Regions from separate parts of the Streptomyces sp. NPDC006296 genome, predicted to be linked through region 2. Evidence: riboswitches for the same ligand, from Rfam matches in the RefSeq annotation. Region 2 holds a riboswitch; each other region holds the start of a gene.

Region 1 (5,289 bases), on a different contig from region 2:
TGACCGCCGTCCGTCCGGACGCCGCGGTCGTGTCGGTGCAGGCGCCCACCGCGGAGTCGGCGGTGCGCTGGGCCGCCGACTGCCGTGCGGCGGGGCTCGCGGTCGGGTGCTTCCGGCCGCCGTCGGTGCCGGACGGGATCTCCCGGCTGCGGCTGACCGCACGCGCCGATCTGACGCGGAACCAGATCGAGGCGGCCGTGGCGACGATCCTCGCCACCGCGCCGCTGCCGGTCGCCTGACGCAGTGCCGGGCGGTCCGGAGCGCCGTCCACGACATGAGCCGGCCCGGAGAGGGCTGCGGCCGCTCGGGGGCCCCGGGCGGTTTCCGGGCCCCCGAGGTCGTTTCCGGACACGGCCGGGCGGCGGAGTTCACCGGTTCGGGCGATGGACGGACGCCGATCTTGGTGGAAGCCCTTCATGCAGGACCGTTTCGGTGACAGTCTGGCGCGAAGCGCGATCCTGGCCGGCCCCGGGCCGGTCGGGCGGAAAGGACGGCATCGCCATGGCGGACCATCAGGAAGCACACGTCACTCTGCCGAGCGATCCGGTCTCGGTGTCCGCGGCCCGGAAGTACGTGGCCCGGGTGCTCGCGGAGTGGGGCCTCCCGGAGGACGGGGAGACCGCCGCCACCATCCAGCTGATCGTCTCGGAACTCGCCACCAACGTCGTCCAGCACACGTTCGGGCAGTCGCCCACCTTCACCGTGGACCTCCAGCTCGACCGGGACGCCGACTTCTGGCTCGGGGTGACGGACAGCCACCCCCGCCTGCCCCAGCGGCTGCCCGCCGCGGTGCGGCAGGACAACGGCCGCGGCATCATGATCATCCGGGCCCTGGCGAGGGAGCACGGCGGCCGGCTCAGCGTCAGCCCCACCCCGGAGGGCGGGAAGACCGTGTCCATCGCCCTGCCCTGGCCGGCGCCCACGCGGGCCTGAGGCCGCCCGGCACCCACGCGGGCCTGGGGCCGCCCGGCGGTGAGCCGGGCGGCGCGTCGGGTCAGCGCACCCTTCCGTACCAGACGCTCCCGGACCAGATCCGCTCCAGCCTGACCACCGCCCCGGCCTTGGGCGAGTGCCAGATCTTCCCGCTGCCGGCGTAGATGCCGACGTGGTACACCCCGCGGCCCGCGTGGAAGAAGACCAGGTCGCCGCGTTGCCGCTGCGACCTGGAGATGTGGCGGGTGGTGTTGTACTGCTGCTGCGCCGTGCGGGGAAGTTTCTTGCCGGCTTTCCCGAACGAGTAGAGGGTGAGCCCGGAGCAGTCGAACCGGTGGGGGCCGGTGGCGCCCCACCGGTAGGGAGCGCCCTTCTTCGACGCGGCGACGTTCAGTGCCTTCGTCGAGTGGGTGGCTGCCTCGGCGTAGTGCGTGAAGCCCGGGGCCAGCACGGTGGTCCCCACGGCGAAGGTCAGAACCCAGGCCGTACCGACCCGGGAGAGCAGAGACGGGACATGAACCTGCGCAGTCATGCGCAACCCTTCGTCAGCCGCCTGTGAAGGATGACCTGTCGGGTTCGGGCTGGCGAAGTTGCCCGGCCGCGTACTGCGGCTTCACCCCGAGGGCCGTCCGGACGTCCGGCCGGCCCGTTGTGCTCGGGTCCTCCACTCCTGCCGATCCACTTCTGTCGACCCGACATCCGGGCGGCGGCAGGACTCGGCGTCCGCCCGGACCGCCCCGCCGCGGCGGCGGGGGCTTGTCGTCCCAGGGATCTTTACGCACCGACTGCCGGATTTCCTGTCCGGATCGGCCTTTTGTGAGAGTCGTCACGATTCGTCCGATCGGGTGGACGCGGTCGGCGCGGAGCCGCGACGGCCGGCACCGACCAGCCGCGTACCAGCGACGGAACGATAAAATCCGTTCAGTGTCCGCGCTGGATGCGCAAGTTGGGCTGTCCCTCGGGAGGGGGACCGCCTACGCCGATCGAGCGAGCGGAATTCGTCGGCCCGTCGGGCGTGTCGCACAGGGGTGCCGAATGGGCGTATGTGTTCGGCGAGTCGGTGCGGGAACCGCTCAACTCGACGGCTCCGGCGGCAGGCCGACCCGCCCCGCGCGGCGTTCGCCGTCCAGCAGCCGCAGCGCCCTGGCCAGCGTGTCCGCATGGATCTGAGCCTCGCCCCGCTCGTGCATCAGCGTGAGCGAGTCGCGCAGGGCGACGGCTCGCGACGCGAGTGCCTGAGCCGCCCGGAGCGCTCCGTAGGTGTCGCTGCCCCGTGCGGGGTTGATCCGCCCGACCTGGTCGAGCACCTCCAGATAGCAGTCGATGAACTCGGCCTCGGCGCGGGTCAGTGCGGGGAGCGGAGGGAACCTGGGTGGGAGCATCGGGCGTTCACCTCGACGGATGCGGCGGCTGGGGCGGCGTGCGGTTCTCCAGGATGTGTTCTACCCGCCCGAACGCCGAGGCGGTCCCGGCGCCGAGGACGGTGTCCCGTCCGATGCCGACGCCGATCCGTCCCGTGGGACGACCCGTGCGGCGGGCCGGTGCGGGACGGGACAGCTTGCGCTCGCCCCTCAACGCACGGGCCTGCGAGCCGGGATCGGACGGCCGACCCCGCACCGGCTCGCCCGGCGCGGGTTGTTGAAGGAGTACCCGGACGCCGGGCGGTGCATGTCGGTGTGCCGTGGTCCCGAGGAACCTTGCCTCGTTGCCTCGTTGCCTCGTTGCCTCGTTGCCTCGTTGCCTCGTTGGGCGTTCCGGTGGGCCGTCAGCTCGTGAGGGCCGGCTCGGGACGGTGACCGGGGAGCGCGGCCGGGGCGTCCGCCGTCTTGCGGCGGCCCCCGATCAGCACGGCGGCCAGGCCCGGTGCGGCCCACGCCGCCAGGGTCAGCACGGCGCCGGACGCCGCGGCGCCGTCGAAGAACGCGACCGACCTCAGCAGCGATCCGCCCGCGCCCGGCGGCAGCCACTGGCCGATCATTCCCACCGGTTCGGGGAGCAGTTCGGGTGCGCTGGTGACGCCCGAGAAGGAGTTGCCGAGCAGCACCATCAGCAGCGCCCCCAGGCCTATGCCCTTCGTGCCCAGCAGCGCCGCCAGGCCCGCCACGGCCGACGCCATGGCGAGCACGGTGAGACCGATGGCCCCCGCTTCCGTCCACGGGGCGCCGGTGAGCACGCCCAGCCAGCCGTGCGCGATCGCCGTGGCGGCCACCCCCACCAGGGCCGACGCACCGACCAGGGTCAGGGCCGCACGGAAGCCGCGCAGTCCCGTGAAGGTCGCCAGGGCGCCCGCGGCCACGCCGGCCAGGGCCAGTGGCAGGATGCTCGCACCGAGGGCGGCCCCGCGCGGATCGGCCTGCGGCGCCGCGACGACGTCGGTGACCGGTACGGAGGTCCCGGCGGGTGCGGCCCCCTTGACCGCCTCGGTCAGCAGCTGGGCGACGACCGGGCCGGCCGCCGAGGCGGTGAGCAGCCGCGGCCCCTGCGGGGTGACGACCACGGCGCCGTATACGACCCGGTCCTCGACCGCTTCGCGGGCCGCGGCGGCGTCGTCGTACCGGTGGATCTCGAAGGCGCCCTCGCGCTGCTCGAACCGCTCCTGGAGCTGATCGGCCGCCGGCGCGGCCCCCGCGACCCCCACGGGCAGGCCGCGCGGGGCGATCCGAGCGGCGGGCCACGAGAAGGCCCAGAGGGCGAGCGACACGATCAGCGGGACGAGGAGGATGACCGCGACCGCACGGCGGTTCGGCGCAGCAGGCATGACGACTGCCTCCGATTCAAAGAGAAGGATCGTTCGTTTTGTACTACGCGGACACTGTGGCGCCGGTCGTGGAGAGTTGTCAAGAAGGAACGTTCGTTTTAGATTGGTGACCATGGCACGCGTATCCCAGGAGCACCTCGACGCCCGCCGCCGGCAGATCCTCTCCGGCGCCGCGCACTGTTTCGCGCGCAACGGTTTCCACGGCACGTCGATGCAGGACGTGCTGAAGGAGGTCGGGCTGTCCGCCGGGGCCGTCTACCGCTACTTCCCGGGCAAGGAGGACCTGATCGCGGCCATCGCCGACGAGGCGTTCGACAGTATCCGCCGGGCGTTCGCCGAGGCCGCCGAGCTCACTCCGCCTCCCACGCCGGACGTGCTGCTCGGCCGGGTGGTGCGGGGCGTCTTCGAGGGGCAGGTGTACGGCCTCGACCGCCGTACCTGCGCGGCCCTCGTCGTGCAGGTGTGGGCCGAGACCATGCGGAACGAACGGCTCGCGAGGACGCTGGGCGAGGGCTACGCGGGCATGCGCGAGGCCTGGACGACGCTGGTCGAGGCCTATCGCGCGGCCGGGCTCATGTCCTGCGACGTGCCCGCCGACGACGTCGCCCGCACGCTGATCGCGACCGCCCAGGGATTCATCGCGCAGGAGGCCCTGTTCGGCGGGGTCGAGCCCGAGGCGCTGGAGAACGGGCTGCGCGGCCTGATGTCCATGGATCCGCAAAAGATCAGTTAACGCGCCGGAAAAACTTCCGCCCTAACGTGCAATACCTGGCCGCGGAATCCTCTTCATCGTTCAACAGAGTGTTGAAGGCGGGATAGGGTCCCGCTGCGTCCGGGGCAGGTACCGGGCGGTGGACGAAGAGGGTGGAAGCGTGCAACTGACTCCGCACGAACAGGAACGTCTGCTCATCCATGTGGCGGCCGACGTCGCAGCGAAGCGCCGGGCGCGCGGACTGCGGCTGAACCACCCCGAGGCGATCGCGCTGATCACCTCGCACCTCCTGGAAGGCGCCCGCGACGGCCGGACCGTGGCCGAACTCATGGCGTCCGGACGGACGGTGCTCACCCGCGACGACGTCATGGACGGCATCCCGGAGATGATCCACGACGTCCAGGTCGAGGCCACCTTCCCGGACGGCACCAAGCTCGTCACCGTCCACGAGCCGATCGTCTGACGGGGGGAGCCGCCGATGATTCCCGGAGAGATCCTGTACGCGCCGGACCCGGTGCCCCTCAACGAGGGCCGCCCCGTCACCCGCCTCACCGTCCTCAACGCCGCCGACCGGCCGGTCCAGGTCGGCTCGCACTACCACTTCGCCGAGGCCAACACCGGCCTGGAGTTCGACCGCGGCGCGGCGCACGGGCTGCGGCTGCACATCGCCGCCGGAACCGCGGTGCGCTTCGAGCCCGGTATCCCCGTCGACGTCGAACTCGTCCCGCTCGCAGGCCTGCGCATCGTCCCCGGACTGCGCGGCGACACCGGAGGTCCCCTCGATGCCTGAGCTCAGCCGCCCCGTGTACGCCGACCTGTTCGGGCCCACCACCGGTGACCGCGTCCGGCTCGCCGACACCGATCTGCTCGTGGAGATCGAGGAGGA
Region 2 (5,289 bases):
GACGGGCATTCCGGGGGAGCGCAAGGCGGAGCTGATGACGCATCTGCTGAACATCGACCCGCCGGACCACACCCGGCTGCGCCGGCTCGTGTCCAAGGCGTTCACACCGCGCCGGGTCGCGGAGTTCGCGCCGCGCGTGCAGGAGCTGACGGACCGCCTCATCGACGGCTTCGCGGAGAAAGGGGAGGCGGACCTCATCCACGACTTCGCGTTCCCCCTCCCCATCTACGCGATCTGCGACCTGCTGGGCGTGCCGCGCGAGGACCAGGACGACTTCCGGGACTGGGCGGGCATGATGATCCGGCACGGCGGGGGGCCGCGCGGCGGGGTGGCCAGGTCGGTCAAGAAGATGCGCGGCTATCTCGCCGAGCTCATCCACCGCAAGAGGGAGGATCCGGGCGACGACCTGATCTCGGGGCTGATCCGGGCGAGCGACCACGGCGAGCACCTCACCGAGAACGAGGCCGCCGCCATGGCCTTCATCCTCCTGTTCGCCGGTTTCGAGACGACGGTGAACCTGATCGGCAACGGCACCTACGCCCTGCTGCGCAACCCGTCCCAGCGCGAGCGCCTGGAACGCTCCCTGGCGGCGGGGGAGACGGACCTCCTCGCCACCGGCGTCGAGGAGCTGCTGCGCCACGACGGCCCGGTGGAGCTCGCCACCTGGCGCTACGCCACCGAACCCGTGGCCCTGGGAGGGCAGGACATCGCGGTAGGGGACCCCGTCCTCGTCGTCCTGGCCGCCGCCGACCGCGACCCGGCCAGGTTCCGTGAGCCGGACACCCTGGACCTCGCACGCGGTGACAATCAGCACCTGGGCTACGGCCACGGGATCCACTACTGCCTCGGGGCGCCGCTGGCCCGGCTGGAGGGGCAGGTGGCGCTGGCGACCCTGCTGCGGCGCCTCCCTGACCTGCGGCTGGCCGCGGATCCCGCCGATCTGCGCTGGCGCGGCGGGCTCATCATGCGGGGACTGCGCACCCTTCCGGTGGAGTTCGAGCCGGGGCGCAGTCCCGCAAACGGTGACACACCGTCAACTCTGTGACTTTCGCGTGATCTCCGCTGCATCGACTTGTGACACACGTTCGAGTACGGCTAGGTTCACCGTTCGACTCACCCTTCACATGTCAGTCACACGGAAGGCAAACCCATGGGCTCCGCGAACGGCAGACACCGCCGCCCTCGTCAGGCACCCGCCATCGTCGTCGCCGCAGGCGTCACCGGTTCGGCCATCGCCATCCCGCTGCTCGCCGCGGGCGGTGCGCAGGCCGCCGACGCCTCGACCTGGGACCGGGTCGCCGAATGCGAGAGCGGCGGCATGTGGAGTGCCGACCTGGGCAACGGCTACTACGGGGGCCTGCAGTTCTCGCAGGAGACCTGGAAGGACTACGGCGGCACGGTGTACGCGCCCCGCGCCGACCTGGCGAGCCGTTCGCAGCAGATCTCGGTCGCCGAGAAGCTGCTGGACGACAAGGGCCCGCAGGCGTGGCCCAGTTGCGCCGTGATCTCGGGGCTGGCGCTGGACGGCGCCCTGCCCGGCGTCGACCCGGGCGACGAGCCGACCGCCGAGCCCACCGACACCGCCACCCCCTCGGCCGAGGCGTCGGACCCGGCGGACACGGCGGACGACGCGGACACGGCGGCCGACGCGGACGCGGCGGCCGACACGGACGCGTCCGCCGGCGCGGAGAAGCCGGAGAAGACGGGCGAGCCGGAGAAGACCGAGGGCGCGGGCAAGGCCGACGCGTCGCCGTCCGCGACCCCGTCCCCCGAGGCGTCCGGTGCGACGGCGGGTGGCACCGCGAAGGGCGGCAAGCACCGCGGCACCCCGGCCGCCGAGGAGAGCGCCGGTGCGGCGGCGGGCGAGGGCCGCGAGTCCGGCCGGCACGCCTCGCGCGGCGACGCCGAGGCCCGCCAGGGCGCCGAGGGGACGTACACCGTCCGCGAGGGCGACAACCTCTGGGCGATCGCCGACGCGCAGGAGCTCCCGGGCGGCTGGACCGCTCTCTACGAGGCCAACAGGACCGAGCTGGGCTCCGACCCGGACCTGATCCTGCCCGGCCAGAGCCTGGACCTCGGGCTCGCGGCGGACGCGGCGGCCGACGGGGCGGAGACCGCGGCGGCCGGCTGATCGGCAGCGGGAAGACGCCCCCGGAACGGGGCTGGTGAAGAGGCCTGTGTCCACGTGTACGCGAGTGAGACATGGGTCTCTTTGCTTCCCCTCGTACGTCTTGTCCGGCCGGTCCGCCCATGGCGGTCATGACCTGCGAAAACGGACCGCACAACTGGATCGTTACGGGCTGATTGACCGTGATGTCCGCCTTTGAATGTCGGGGTTGTGTGTGTCTACGGTCGGAGCCGCTCGCACCGCGGGCACCTTCGACCGTCACGCCGAATCCTGCCGTCGGCCGAAGGGGACCGACGCGTAAAGCGCCGTAGGCAGGAGCGGGGGAACCAGGTAGGTGCCGGACCCGGCCGTCGTACGACGGGCAGGGCCGGCTGGGGGTGAAGCCGCCCGCGACTGCGGACGGCCGGGCAACTCACAGGCCCGAACCCGACAGCTCACCTCGTAGGCGTCGGTGAGGAGAACCATGCTGCTTTCCAGCAAGGGCAAGCACCGTCGCCCGTCCAGGGCCGTCCGCATCGCGACCCTGGCCGGTGTCACCGGTGCCGCCGTCGCCGTGCCGCTGATGGGCGCGACCGGCGCCTCCGCCGCCTCCGTCGACACCTGGGACGCCGTCGCCCAGTGCGAGTCCGGTGGCAACTGGTCCATCAACACCGGCAACGGCTACTACGGCGGCCTGCAGTTCTCGCAGTCCAGCTGGGCCGCCGCCGGCGGCACGCAGTACGCCGCCCGCGCCGACCTGGCCAGCAAGAGCCAGCAGATAGCCGTCGCCGAGAAGCTCCTCGACCTGCAGGGCCCGGGCGCCTGGGCCTGTGCCGGTGCCGGCGGCCTGACCGACGACGGTGTGGACCCGGGTGTCGACACCGGCTCCGCGAAGAACGGCGACACGGCCCCGCAGGCCGCGCCGGAGCGCAAGGCCGAGCAGCCCACCACGCGCAGCGAGAAGCGCACGGCCCCCCAGAAGACCGTCACCACCCCGACCGGCCAGAAGGTCGAGAAGGGTGACGGCGAGTACAAGGTGAAGGCCGGCGACACCCTGAGCAAGATCGCCGGCGCCGAGAAGGTCAAGGGCGGCTGGGAGAAGCTCTTCGAGCTGAACGACGACATCGTCGACGACGCGGACCTGATCTTCCCGGGTCAGCAGCTCCACCTGAAGTAGTCGCACACCGCTCGGGGTCCCCTCCTGCCCCGACGGCCCGGCCCGGCGCGCAGACCCCCCGCGTGCCGGGCCGGGGCCGTCTCCGGCACCCCCGCGGCGGGTGCGGTCGCGGGCCGGCCCCGAAGGCGCGTGTTCATGTCTTGTGGTTACCCGCCGGTAAAATTCTGAAGCTTTGCCCGTTCTGCATGCCCTTGGGTCCTTTTTCGTCCCAGGGGACGGGCGGACGGCCGACGCAGCGGGCCGGGCCGGTTAGGCTCGTGCAGCAAGGCCACAGTGACCCTGCCCAACCAGTGTCAGATCCCAGAAGGAGATGCCTCGTGCCGTCCATCGACGTCGTCGTAGCCAGGGAAATCCTCGACTCCCGGGGAAACCCCACGGTCGAGGTCGAGGTTGGCCTCGACGACGGCAGCACGGGACGTGCTGCTGTTCCGTCCGGCGCCTCCACCGGAGCGTTCGAGGCCATCGAGCTTCGTGACGGCGACCCCAACCGCTACCAGGGCAAGGGCGTCGAGAAGGCCGTCCTCGCCGTGATCGAGCAGATCGGCCCGGAGCTCGTCGGCTACGACGCCACCGAGCAGCGCCTCATCGACCAGGCCATGTTCGACCTGGACGCGACCGAGAACAAGGGCTCCCTCGGCGCCAACGCCATCCTCGGCGTGTCGCTGGCCGTGGCGCACGCCGCCTCCGAGGCCTCCGACCTCCCGCTGTTCCGCTACCTCGGCGGCCCGAACGCGCACCTGCTGCCCGTTCCGATGATGAACATCCTGAACGGCGGCTCGCACGCCGACTCCAACGTGGACATCCAGGAGTTCATGATCGCGCCGATCGGCGCCGAGTCCTTCTCCGAGGCCCTGCGCTGGGGTGCGGAGATCTACCACACGCTGAAGAAGGTCCTGAAGACCAAGGGCCTCTCCACCGGCCTCGGCGACGAGGGCGGCTTCGCGCCCAACCTGGAGTCCAACCGCGCCGCCCTCGACCTCATCATCGAGGCCGTCAAGGAGGCCGGTTACGTCCCGGGCCGCGACATCGCGCTCGCACTCGACGTCGCCGCGTCGGAGTTCTACAAGGACGGCGTCTACGAGTTCGAGGGCAAGTCCCGCTCGGCCGCCGAGATGACCGAGTACTACGAGGAGCTCGTCTCCGCGTACCCGCTGGTCTCCATCGAGGACCCGCTGTACGAGGACGACTGGGCGGGCTGGAAGGTCATCACCGACAAGCTCGGCTCCAAGGTGCAGATCGTCGGTGACGACCTGTTCGTCACCAACCCCGAGCGCCTCGCCCGCGGCATCGAGGAGGGCTCGGCCAACGCCCTGCTCGTCAAGGTCAACCAGATCGGTTCGCTGACCGAGACCCTCGACGCCGTCGAGCTGGCCCAGCGCAACGGCTTCAAGTGCATGATGTCCCACCGCTCCGGTGAGACCGAGGACGTCACCATCGCCGACCTCGCCGTCGCCGTGAACTGCGGTCAGATCAAGACCGGTGCCCCGGCCCGCTCGGACCGCGTCGCCAAGTACAACCAGCTGCTGCGCATCGAGGAGATCCTCGACGACGCCGCGGTCTACGCCGGACGTTCGGCGTTCCCGCGGTTCCGCTTCGAGGGCTGACGCCCCGGTCCGGAGCACCAGCCTCCGTCCGTCCCCGCATCCGGTCCCGTACCGTGTGCGGGGACGGACGTGCGTAACGGGGAGGCGTGAGACATGGCCGGGAAGGACCGCGACCGGTTCTCCACCGCGACCAGGCTGCGGCTGCTGGGAGAGCAGACGGCTGCCCGCGTCTACCGGTCCCAGAACCGCCGGCAGGCCCGGCGCTCCCGGCTCACCGGCCGGGCCGCGTTCCTCGCGCTGATCGTCTGCTCGCTGGTGGTCGCCCTGGCGTACCCCATGCGGCAGTACATCTCCCAGCGCGACCAGATCGCGGAGCAGGAGAGGCTGTCCCAGGAGGCCCACCTGCGGACCGAGGAGCTGCGCGACGAGAAGGCGCGGCTCAAGGACGACGCGTACGTCCG
Region 3 (5,289 bases), on a different contig from region 2:
TGCCCGCCGGCCGACGCCGGACGCCCGGCCAGCAGACGGCAGACGGCAGACGGCAGACGGCAGACGGCAGACGGCAGACGGACCAGCGTAGGACGCCCGCGGACCCCGGCCCCGGTACGTCCGGTCACAGGCTCCGGGCCCGGCCGGACGGTTCACAGGCGCCGGACCCGGGCGTCGGGTCACCCGCGCCGGGCCCGGCCGTGCGGTCTCGGGCCGGGGCCGGGGCCGGGGCCGGGCGCCGAACGGGTCTCAGGCGGATGCCTCGGTCAGCTCCGCGAGCTCCCGCTCGGTCAGCCGGAGGTCCGCCACCGCGACCAGCGCCGGCAGCTGTTCGACCGTGCGCGCGGAGGCGATCGGCGCGGCCACGGTGGGCCGGGAGGCCAGCCAGGCGAGGGCGACCGTGGCGATCTCGGCGTCGTGCTCCTGGGCGATCCGGTCGAGCACCGCGAGCACCGCGCGGCCCCGCTCGGTCGCCAGGTGTTTGCCCGCGCCCTCGGCCCGCGCGCTCTCGACGGTCGTCCCCGGCCGGTACTTGCCCGTGAGGAAGCCCGCGGCGAGCGCGAAGTACGGCACGGCGGCGAGACCCGCGGCGGCCGCGGTCTCCTGGAGCGCGCCCTCGTAGGTGTCGCGGGAGACGAGGTTGTAGTGCGGCTGCAGCGCGACGTAACGGGCCAGGCCCTCACGCTCGGAGAACTCCAGGGAGGCCCGGAGCCGCTCGGGGCTGATGTTGGAGGCGGCGATCTCCCGCACCGTCCCCGCCTTCACCAGCTGGTCGAGCGCCGTGACGATCTCCTCGACGGGGACGCTCTCGTCGTCGAAGTGCGTGTAGTACAGGTCGATGTGGTCGGTGCCGAGCCGGCGCAGGGACGCCTCGGCCGCCTGCTTGATCGTGGTGGCCGAGAGCCCCTTGTACGCGGGGTGGGCGCCGACCTTGGTGGCGATGACGACGTCGTCGCGGCGGGACCGGGCCGCCAGCCACGCACCGATGAGCGTCTCCGACTCACCGCCCTGGTTGCCCGGGATCCAGGCGGAGTAGGAGTCGGCGGTGTCGATGAAGTTGCCGCCCGCCGCCACGTACGCGTCGAGGACGGCGAACGTCCGCTCCTCGTCGGCCGTCCAGCCGAAGACGTTGCCGCCGAGGGCGAGGGGGAAGACCTGGAGGCCTGAGGAACCGAGAGGGCGCAGAGATGTCATGCCCAAGGACAACCCATCGACGGAAGCAACTATTCCGCTCCACGCCGGTGCGCCCCGGACCGTGCCGGTCCGGAGTACTCCGGGCCGGGCAGCGGCGGACGGCCCCACGACAGCGGCGGGGCGGACCGGCGACCGCCCCGGACAGGCCGGCGGCCCTGACGTCGGGGGGTCGTGCGTCAGGGCCGCCGGGGTACTGCCACGCCGTGACCGGCGCGCGGGGGATCAGATCGTGAGGCCCTTGCCGCGGAGCCAGCTCATCGGGTCGATACCCGTGCCGTCCGGGGTGTGGATCTCCAGGTGCAGGTGCGCACCCGTCACGTTGCCGGTGGCACCGACACGGCCGATGGTCTGGCCGGTGGTGACCTTCTGCCCGGCGGTCACGTCCATCGAGGACTGGTGGCAGTACCAGACCTCGGTGCCGTCGTCGAGCTCCAGGACCGTGCGGTAGCCGTACGAACCGGAGTAGCCGGCCGACTTCACCGTGCCGCTGTGCACGGCCTTGACCGGGGTACCGGTCGGCGCCGCGAAGTCCAGCCCCGTGTGGTGCCCGGAGGACCACATCGAACCGGCCTGACCGAAGGTGGAGCTGATGTAGTACGACGAGGTCGGGACCGCGTAGCTGGCGGCGAGCTTGGCGAGGCGCTCGGCCTCCGCCTTCTTCTTCGCCGCCTCTTCCGCCGCCTTCTTCTTCGCGGCGGCCTCGGCCTCCGCCGCGCTCTGCCGCTTCGCCGCCTGGGCCGCGGCCGCATCGGCCGCCGCCTGCTCCTCCGCCGCCTTCGCCTCGGCCTCGGCGCCGGCCTGCTGCTGCTCGGCCTGCTGGAGGATGCGGGCGCGCAGCGCCTCGCCCGCGTCGGTGGCGCCCTGCTCGGCCTCGGCGGCGGTGATGCCCGCGGTGGTGAGGGGGGCGGACGCGGCGACCGTCTCGTGGTCCGCGCCGGAGTCGCTGGACATGAACGCGCCGACGCCGGGCAGGGACTTGGCGTCGGGAAGGTTGTCCGCGATGGAATCGGGAAGAGAGATGGAGACCGGCGGCTTGCTCTGCGCGGTGGCCATGCCACCCGCACCGACGGCCGCGATGACACCGACGCCGAGGACGGTGGAACTACGGGCGAGGCCGCGCTGCTTGGCCACGCGATGCCGGCCGCGTACGGGACGGACGGACTCCTCGGTGGGGTTCCATTCCCCCCACGACCTGTCCTCGTCACCGAAGCCGGCGGTCCTGAAGGGTGCCGGAGCCTCGGGGGCAGGCTGATTTGACGCCACGTGGGCGCTCTCCTTTCCTTCCTTCTCGCCTACCGGGTTAGCTGACGGGTTCGGAGCAGGAAGGTCTCCTACGGGCCCCTCTGCCTCTCACGAGACACAGGTGTCCGATTCACCCCATGTAGGTGGTTCCCCGGTTCCCTTGCGGAATTCGGCGCTGCGCACGGTGCCGCCTCTTGCGGCGGCCTGTACGACCGTGCTGCGTTATCGAACGTTAATAGACACACGGGTCCGATTCCAAGCTGTTCCTACAGATCGTTCACGCCTCCGCCCTGGACTTACAGGGCTCAAACGGGCGCAAACGGTCGAGTTGAGCAGGGTGAATCCAGCCGCCCGTTTCTGACGGTGCGTCATATGTTATGCGGAGCGGGGTCCTTCGACTACCGACGGTCGCGACGGTTCATTCACTGTCCCGTCGCACGATCTTCACGGTGGTCCGCCGCTCCTGCTGGCCCCTCGCCGGACGGGCGACCGCGAGCAGCGCCAGGTCGTCCGTCGACCGGCCCCCGGTGTGCAGCCGTACGTCGTCGGTGAGCGCGGACAGCAGCTCCTCGGGCCCCGGGAAGAGCCGGCCGCGCAGCCGCGCGGCCGGGTCGTAGAAGACCCCGGTCATGTTCCGGGCCTCGGAGAGCCCGTCGGTGAACGCCAGCAGCATCGCCCCGGCCGGCAGCGTCCACTCGTCCGACCGGTCGGGCCACGCACCCAGCCCCATCCCCAGCGGCAGGGCGGGCGCGGTCGGCGCCAGCACGTCGAGCGCCCCGTCCGGGTGCAGCACGAGCGGTTCGGGATGGCCCCGGTTGATGACGCGCAGGGTGTCCGAGCCGGCCGGGATCTCCGCCAGGACCGCGGTGACGAACCCCTCCATGGAGTCGAGCCCGCCCCGGCGCGAGCCCTCCCGGGCCAGCGCACGCTCCAGCCGCTGGGCCACCCCCTCCAGCGACATCTCCTGCTCGGCGGCCTCCCGGAACGCCCCGATCACGACGGCCACCGCCGCCACGGCGTCCAGCCCCTTGCCCCGGACGTCCCCCACCACCAGGCGCACCCCGTACGGCGTGTCCGCGACGGCGAACAGGTCACCGCCGACGAACTCGTCCGCCTGGGCCGCCTCGTACCGCGCGGCGACCAGCAGTCCGCCGATCCGGTCCTCCGGCTTCGGCAGCACCGCGCGCATCGCGGTCTCCGCGATGACCCGCGCCGAGGCCAGCTGCTCGTTCCCGCGGCGCACGACGAGGTTGATGACGAGGGAGAGCGCCGCGACGGTCACCAGGGTCAGCAGATCCGTGATCGACACGACCCCGTAGACCGCGCCGCCCGACAACCGCAGGGCGAACACCACGAGGACCGCGGCCACCCCGACCCGCACCGTGCCGGCCAGCGAGAAGAACGGGGCGGCGATCAGCGGGGCCGCGGCGAAGAGCGGCACCGCGGTCACCTCGGTCGGCGTGACCAGGTCGAAGGCCACCCCGGCGCAGATCATCAGCGCGGGCAGGGCGCGCACGAACCGCCGGGAACGGGATCCCCCGGCACCGCGCCCTCGCCTTCCGTCCCGCTTCCCCACCTGTGTGCTCCTGCCCGGTCCACCCACGGCTGCGGACGGTACCGCGCCCCGCCCCGGCCGCCCGGAGCCGCGCCGGAGGGCGGCTCGTCATGGGCCGAAGGGAGGAGCGCGCCGGAGCACCGCGCTCCGGGGGTCGGCCGGAGAGCCGGCGCTGCGCGTGAGTCGTCAGTGCATCCCGTACGGAGACGGCGGTTCCGTCTCCGTGGCGATCGTAGTTGCTCCCGAAGCGGGGATCGGCGACCCGCGCCCTCCGGAGCCGGTCCGCGCACGGTGACCGCCGCCGGACCCACCCGGCTCCGCACCACCGTGCGGCGGTACACGACAGGGGCCCGGATCCTCGAAAGGATCCGGGCCCCTGTCTTCAGTAGCGGGGACAGGATTTGAACCTGCGACCTCTGGGTTATGAGCCCAGCGAGCTACCGAGCTGCTCCACCCCGCGTCGTTGTGAGTAGAACTCTACGCCATCCGGGGCGGTGCTCCGACCACCCGAGGCCCACCGCTCCCCCGAACCCCTGACCCCGGAGAGGCCCCCTCCACTGCGGGTATCTCCAACTCGCCACACCTGCAACGACGTTGACGACCGGTAGGACGGGACCGCGGGCACCGGCACGGTCCGGGATCCGGATTCCCCCCGATCCGGAACACCCTCCCCGGGGTCCGCGGCACACCGGACGGCGCCCCGGCCCCGCGCGCCCGGCCCCGGACCGGTGGCACGCCCGGACCGGTGGCACGTGCCGCTCCGCGATTGCGCGGGCTCCGGAGCGGCGGGACGCTGGAGGGAGAAGCCTTTCGGTGTCCGGCCCCGTCCGCGCGCCACCCCCCGGGGGTGCCGCCGCCGGCCGGCGAGGTTCCGCCGTCATGGTGCCGGAAGAGGCCGGGCGCCACCCGATCAGGAGACGATCATGGACGGCGCCCTCCTCGAAACGATGCGAACCACTCTGCGGGGCCCGGTCATCGGCCCGGACGACCAGGAGTACGGGACGGCCCGAGCGGTCTACAACGCCATGATCGACAAGAGGCCGGCGGCCGTGGTCCGGTGCCACGACACGGCGGACGTGCGGGAGGCCGTGAACTTCGTCCGCGACAACGGCCTGGACGTGGCGGTCCGCGGCGGCGGGCACAGCGGCCCCGGGCTGGGCCTCGCCGACGGCGCGGTCACCCTCGACCTCTCCGCCATGCGCGGTGTGCGGGTCGACCCGCACACCCGGACCGCCCGGGCGGACGGCGGCGCGACGCTGGGCGATCTCGACCACGCCACCCACACGTTCGGCCTGGCC
Region 4 (5,289 bases), on a different contig from region 2:
CGCCCAGGGCGGCGAGGAGATCGTGCTCGCCTCCGAGGCGGACGACGCCGAGGTCGCCCTGGACCGGCTGGCGAAGCTGGTCGCCGAGGGGCTCGAGGAGCTCCCGGAGACCGTCTGACTCCGACCGCTCCGGGTCGGAATTCTTTCCGGACGAGCCGCGGCACCCTGACGGGGGCCGCGGCTCGTTCTTTTTCCCGGATGCGAGAAGAATGGTGAATACCTGGATCAGGGCAGCGGAAAACAGGCCCCCGATATTCACCCTCTTTGTATACGGCGTCCTTGTTAATGGCGGACGCCCGCGATGTTTACGGGATGTTGCGAATTCCTCACCCGGGCCGCACCCGACTGCTGCGCCGGCAGGTCCGCCCGGCGCAGCCGGTGGGCGGCCGTGGCCCGCTCCGCGTGCTGGACGGCGAGCGCCCTGGCCCGCTCCGCGTCACGGCGGGCGACGGCGTCGACGAGGGCACCGTGCTCGGCCCACGATTCGGCGGGGCGGGCCGGCTGCTCCACGGCGTACATCCAGGCGATCTTGTGCCGCAGCTGGGTGAGGAGCGCGATCAGCGCGGGGCTGCCCGACGCCTGCGCGAGCGTCTCGTGGAACCAGCCACCCAGCGACCGCAGGTCCTCGCCCTCCCCTCTGCGCACCCGCTCCTGACCCAGCCTGACCAGGCCGCGGAGCACCTTGAGGTGGGCCTCGGTGCGGCGCTGCGCCGCACGGGCCGCACCCAGGGGCTCCAGCAGCATGCGGATCTCCAGGAGGTCGGCGGCCTCCTGCTCGGTGGGCTCGGCGACGCACGCGCCGGCGTGCCGCCGGGTGACGACGAAGCCCTCGGACTCCAGAGTGCGCAGCGCCTCGCGCACGGGCACGCGGGAGACGCCGTAGCGGCGGGCGAGCACCTCTTCGGTGAGGCGGCCGCCCCGCTCGAAGACACCGGAGACGATGTCGTCACGGATTGCCGTGCATACCGAATGCGCGGGAATGCGCATGTCCGAACCTCCGCCTTAATCCCCGCGAAACGCGGCCGACCGACGCCTGTTCTGCGACTCTATTGCAACCGGCCCGAATTTCCGACGGCGGGGTGGAATCCATGGATATCTTTTGGCCGGGGAGCACTTCCGCGGGAGCTCCGGCGCACGGCCGCGCCGGGGTACGCCGAAGGCCCCGGCGGTGCCGGGGCCTTCGTGACGGGCGGGTGCATGCGAGAGGGGTGCGCCCGCGCGGTGCGTGGGGTCAGACCTGGACGCCGTGGGCGCGCAGGTAGGCGACGGGGTCCATGTCCGAGCCGTACTCGGGCGTGGTGCGGGCCTCGAAGTGCAGGTGCGGGCCGGTGGAGTTGCCGGTCGAGCCGGAGATGCCTATCTGCTCGCCCGAGCCGACGCTCTGCCCGACGGAGACCCCGATCGAGGAGAGGTGGCCGTACTGGGTGTACGTGCCGTCCTTCATCCTGAGCACGATGTTGTTGCCGTACGCGCCGCCCCAGCCGGCCTCGACGACCGTGCCGGAGCCGACGGCGACGACGGAGGTGCCGGACGCGGCCTGGAAGTCGACGCCGGAGTGGCTGCCGGAGGACCAGAGGGCGCCACCGGACTTGTACCCGGTGGTGACGTGGGAACCGGCGACGGGCAGGTGGAAGGCGTTCAGCCGGGCGCGCTCGGCGGCGCGGGCGGCACGCGCCTTCTCCTCGCGGGCCTCCTTGGCGCGGGCCTCGGCCTTGCGCTCGGCCTCGGCCTTCGCCTTCGCCCTGGCCTTCGCCTTCGCCGCGGCTTCCGCGGCGGCCTTGGCCGCGGCGTCGGCCTGGCGCTGCTGCGCCTTCGCCTGGGCCTCGATCTGGGCGGCGAGCGTGGTGTCGAGCGCGACGGTCTGGGTGAGTCCGGTTCCGGCGGCGGTCTCGGGGTCCGCGGCGAGTGCCGGGGAGGCGGTGGCGCCGATGACGCCGGTGGTGGCCAGGGCTGCGATGCCGGCGGCCTTGGCACTCTTGCGCGTCAGGCGGCTCGGGGCACGATGCTTCCCGGTGGCACGGATGAACGCCATGGAGGGGCTGGTCCTTTCCTTCCTTCTCGCCTACCGGGTTAGCTGACGGGTTCGGAGCAGGAAGGTCTCCTACGGGCCGCCGGCCCACTGACGAGGCACGGAGAACCGATTCACCCCAGGGACTTCACGGGTCCCCGGCTCCCCAGGCTCGCGCCTGACGGGGACTCGGCGATGGCTGTCCGGCGCCGCGGGCGCGGCAGTCGTCCGGCGGACAGCCGAGCCGACGCTAGAGCGGGGCACTTTCGGCCACCAAACGGAAAGGGCCTTTTGTCGCACATCCCACAGAATGAATGCGCCCATACCCCTTAAATCAGACAAAGACGGAACCCCCGGTGGGCCTGCGCCCGCCGGGGGTTCCGTCCTGTCCTGTCCCGCCGGGACCGGTCAGCCGGTGACGATCGACACCTCGCCGATGCCGAGCGCCCTGACGGGCTCCGCGATCAGCGCGGCGTTCCCGACCAGGACGGTGACGAGCCGGTCGACGGGGAACGCGCTGACCACCGCCGCGGTCGCCTCGACCGTGCCGGTGCCCGCCAGACGCGCGTACATCTGCGCCTGGTAGTCGTCCGGGAGGTGCTGCTCCACCTGGTCTGCGAGAGTGCTCGCGACGGAGGCGGCCGTCTCGTACTTCAGCGGGGCCACCCCCACGAGGTTCTGCACGGCCGTCTCGCGTTCGGCGTCGGTGAGCCCCTCGGACGCCAGGGTGCGCAGGACCTTCCACAGGTCGTCGAGCGCGGGGCCGGTGGACTCCGTGTCGACGGAACCGCTGATGGCGAGCATCGCCGCACCGGCCGGCCCGGACGAGGAGCCCGGCGCGGCCGAGCGCAGCACCTGGCCGAAGGCGCGCACCCCGTAGGTGTAGCCCTTCTCCTCGCGCAGGACCCGGTCCAGCCGCGACGTCAGGGTGCCGCCCAGGCAGTACGTGCCGAGCACCTGGGCGGGCCACACGCTGTCGTGCCGGTCCGCGCCGATACGGCCGATCAGGAGCTGCGTCTGCACGGCTCCGGGACGGTCCACGATGACGACGCGCCCGGTGTCGTCCGCGGTGATCGGGGGCACCGGCCGGGCCTGCCCGGCATCGCCCGACCAGTCGCCGACGGTGTCCGAGAGCAGCGCGTCCAGGTCCACCCCGGTGAGGTCGCCGACGACGACCGCCGTCGCGGTGGACGGACGGACGTGGGCGTCGTAGAAGGCGCGCACGGCGGCGGCGTCGATCCGGCCGACCGTCTCCTCCGTGCCCTGGCGCGGACGCGACATCCGCGCCGTGGCGGGGAAGAGCTCCTTGGAGAGCTGCTTGGCCGCCCGGCGGGCCGGGTTGGCCTGCTCGTGCGGGATCTCGTCGAGCCGGTTGCCCACCAGCCGCTCGATCTCGCTCTCCGCGAAGGCGGGGGCCCGCAGGGACTCGGCGACCAGGCCGAGCGCCTTGGCCAGCCGGGAGACCGGGACCTCCAGGGACACCCGCACCCCCGGGTGGTCCGCGTGCGCGTCCAGGGTGGCGCCGCACCGCTCGAGCTCGGCGGCGAACTCCTCCGCCGAGCGCTTGTCGGTGCCCTCGGACAGCGCGCGCGCCATGATCGTGGCGACGCCGTCCAGCCCCTCGGGCTCGGCGTCCAGCGGGGCGTCGAGGAAGATCTCCACGGCGACGACCTGCTGGCCGGGGCGGTGGCAGCGCAGCACGGTCAGCCCGTTGGGCAGGGCGCCTCGCTCGGGCGCGGGGAAGGCCCACGGCCGGGCCTCGCCGGCGGTCGGCTGCGGGTGGTACTCCATCGCTACTCCAGTCACGGCGGCGTCGGTCACTTGTCGGCCCCCTCGTGCGCGTCGGTGCCGTCGGCACCGTGGTTCTCCTCGGCCGGTTCGACCGGCTCGTAGACCAGGACCGCACGGTTGTCGGGGCGCAGGTGCGCCCGGGCGGCGTCCTTGACCTCGTCGGCCGTCACGTCGAGGACGCGGCCCACGGCGGTCAGGGCGAGCTGGGGGTCACCGAACAGGACGGCGTACCGGCAGAGTTCGTCGGCGCGGCCGGAGACGGTGCCCAGCCGGTCCAGCCACTCGCGCTCCAACTGCGCCTGGGCCCGCTCCATCTCCTCCGGGGTCGGCCCCTCCTCGGCGAAGCGGGCCAGCTCCTCGTCGACCGCCGCCTCGATCTGCGGCACCTCGACACCGCCGGAGGTCTTGACGTCCAGCCACCCCAGCGAGGGGGCGCCGGCCAGCCGGAGCAGCCCGAATCCCGCGGCCACGGCCGTGCGGTCGCGGCGGACCAGGCGGTTGTGCAGCCTGGACGACTCGCCGCCGCCGAGCACGGTCAGCGCCAGGTCCGCGGCGTCGCACGCGCGGGTGCCGTCGTGCGGCAGCCGGTAGGCGGCCATCAGGGCACGCGCGGGGACCTCCTCGTGGACCACCTCGCGCAGCTGCTCGCCGATGGTGCCGGGCAGCGTGCCGTCCCGCGGGGGCTGCTTGCCGTCGTGAGAGGGGATGGAGCCGAAGTACTTCTCGATCCAGGCGAGCGTCTGCTCCGGGTCGATGTCGCCGACGACGGAGAGCACCGCGTTGTTCGGCGCGTAGTACGTGCGGAAGAACGTCTGCGCGTCCTCCAGCGTCGCCGCGTCCAGGTCGGCCATCGACCCGATCGGGGTGTGGTGGTACGGGTGGCCCTCCGGGTAGGCGAGCGCGGTGAGCCTCTCGAAGGCCGTGCCGTACGGGACGTTGTCGTAGCGCTGGCGGCGCTCGTTCTTCACGACGTCCCGCTGGTTCTCCATGGACTCCTCGTCGAGCGCGGCGAGCAGCGAGCCCATCCGGTCGGCCTCGAGCCACAGGGCCAGCTCCAGCTGGTGCGTGGGCATCGTCTCGAAGTAGTTGGTGCGCTCGAAGCTGGTCGTGCCGTTCAGGGAACCGCCGGCGCCCTGCACCAGCTCGAAGTGCCCGTTCCCCTTGACCTGGCCCGAGCCCTGGAACATCAGGTGCTCGAAGAGGTGCGCCAGGCCGGTGCGTCCCTTGACCTCGTGCCGGGAGCCGACGTCGTACCAGAGGCAGACCGCGGCGACGGGGGTCAGATGGTCCTCGGAGAGCACCACGCGCAGGCCGTTGGCCAGGCGGTGCTCGGTCGCCGTCAAGCCGCCGGAACCGGCCTGGGCTGTGGCCGTGTGACCCATGGGCATGTACGTCCCTTCCATCGGTACAGGATTTCCTGCCGGACCTGCCACTCTAGGCAAGCGCTCGGGGACCCGGCGAAGTTCCCGCCGGGTGAATGTTGTCGTAGA

What was found. A riboswitch is a leader RNA that binds a small molecule or an ion and turns the genes downstream of it on or off. The one in region 2 is predicted to bind cyclic di-AMP.
Positions count from the first base shown of each region.
Region 1: another riboswitch for cyclic di-AMP. It lies ahead of ABZ172_RS04265 (C40 family peptidase); the one in region 2 lies ahead of ABZ172_RS05655 (transglycosylase family protein).
Region 3: another riboswitch for cyclic di-AMP. It lies ahead of ABZ172_RS12310 (M23 family metallopeptidase); the one in region 2 lies ahead of ABZ172_RS05655 (transglycosylase family protein).
Region 4: another riboswitch for cyclic di-AMP. It lies ahead of ABZ172_RS17290 (M23 family metallopeptidase); the one in region 2 lies ahead of ABZ172_RS05655 (transglycosylase family protein).

Region 1 is NZ_JBEXRT010000004.1:121,915-127,203, reverse strand. It holds gene ABZ172_RS04275 (8-amino-7-oxononanoate synthase) at 1-239, shown strand, start outside; gene ABZ172_RS04270 (ATP-binding protein) at 502-933, shown strand; gene ABZ172_RS04265 (C40 family peptidase) at 995-1,465, opposite strand; cyclic di-AMP (ydaO/yuaA leader) riboswitch at 1,469-1,665, opposite strand; gene ABZ172_RS04260 (hypothetical protein) at 2,007-2,315, opposite strand; partial or broken gene ABZ172_RS04255 (ATP-dependent Clp protease proteolytic subunit) at 2,323-2,610, opposite strand; gene ABZ172_RS04250 (ABC transporter permease) at 2,699-3,691, opposite strand; gene ABZ172_RS04245 (TetR/AcrR family transcriptional regulator) at 3,804-4,424, shown strand; gene ABZ172_RS04240 (urease subunit gamma) at 4,564-4,866, shown strand; gene ABZ172_RS04235 (urease subunit beta) at 4,882-5,193, shown strand; gene ABZ172_RS04230 (urease subunit alpha) at 5,186-5,289, shown strand, end outside.
Region 2 is NZ_JBEXRT010000005.1:156,401-161,689, forward strand. It holds gene ABZ172_RS05645 (cytochrome P450) at 1-1,045, shown strand, start outside; gene ABZ172_RS05650 (transglycosylase family protein) at 1,151-2,131, shown strand; cyclic di-AMP (ydaO/yuaA leader) riboswitch at 2,422-2,591, shown strand; gene ABZ172_RS05655 (transglycosylase family protein) at 2,592-3,284, shown strand; gene eno (phosphopyruvate hydratase) at 3,602-4,888, shown strand; gene ABZ172_RS05665 (septum formation initiator family protein) at 4,982-5,289, shown strand, end outside.
Region 3 is NZ_JBEXRT010000014.1:11,427-16,715, forward strand. It holds gene ABZ172_RS12305 (aldo/keto reductase) at 250-1,194, opposite strand; gene ABZ172_RS12310 (M23 family metallopeptidase) at 1,417-2,457, opposite strand; cyclic di-AMP (ydaO/yuaA leader) riboswitch at 2,469-2,621, opposite strand; gene ABZ172_RS12315 (PP2C family protein-serine/threonine phosphatase) at 2,855-4,012, opposite strand; partial or broken gene ABZ172_RS12320 (MerR family transcriptional regulator) at 4,152-4,253, opposite strand; tRNA gene ABZ172_RS12325 (tRNA-Met) at 4,378-4,451, opposite strand; gene ABZ172_RS12330 (FAD-binding oxidoreductase) at 4,915-5,289, shown strand, end outside.
Region 4 is NZ_JBEXRT010000022.1:2,681-7,969, reverse strand. It holds gene ABZ172_RS17300 (HPr family phosphocarrier protein) at 1-118, shown strand, start outside; gene ABZ172_RS17295 (GntR family transcriptional regulator) at 283-987, opposite strand; gene ABZ172_RS17290 (M23 family metallopeptidase) at 1,232-2,032, opposite strand; cyclic di-AMP (ydaO/yuaA leader) riboswitch at 2,045-2,213, opposite strand; gene ABZ172_RS17285 (pitrilysin family protein) at 2,417-3,799, opposite strand; gene ABZ172_RS17280 (pitrilysin family protein) at 3,826-5,187, opposite strand.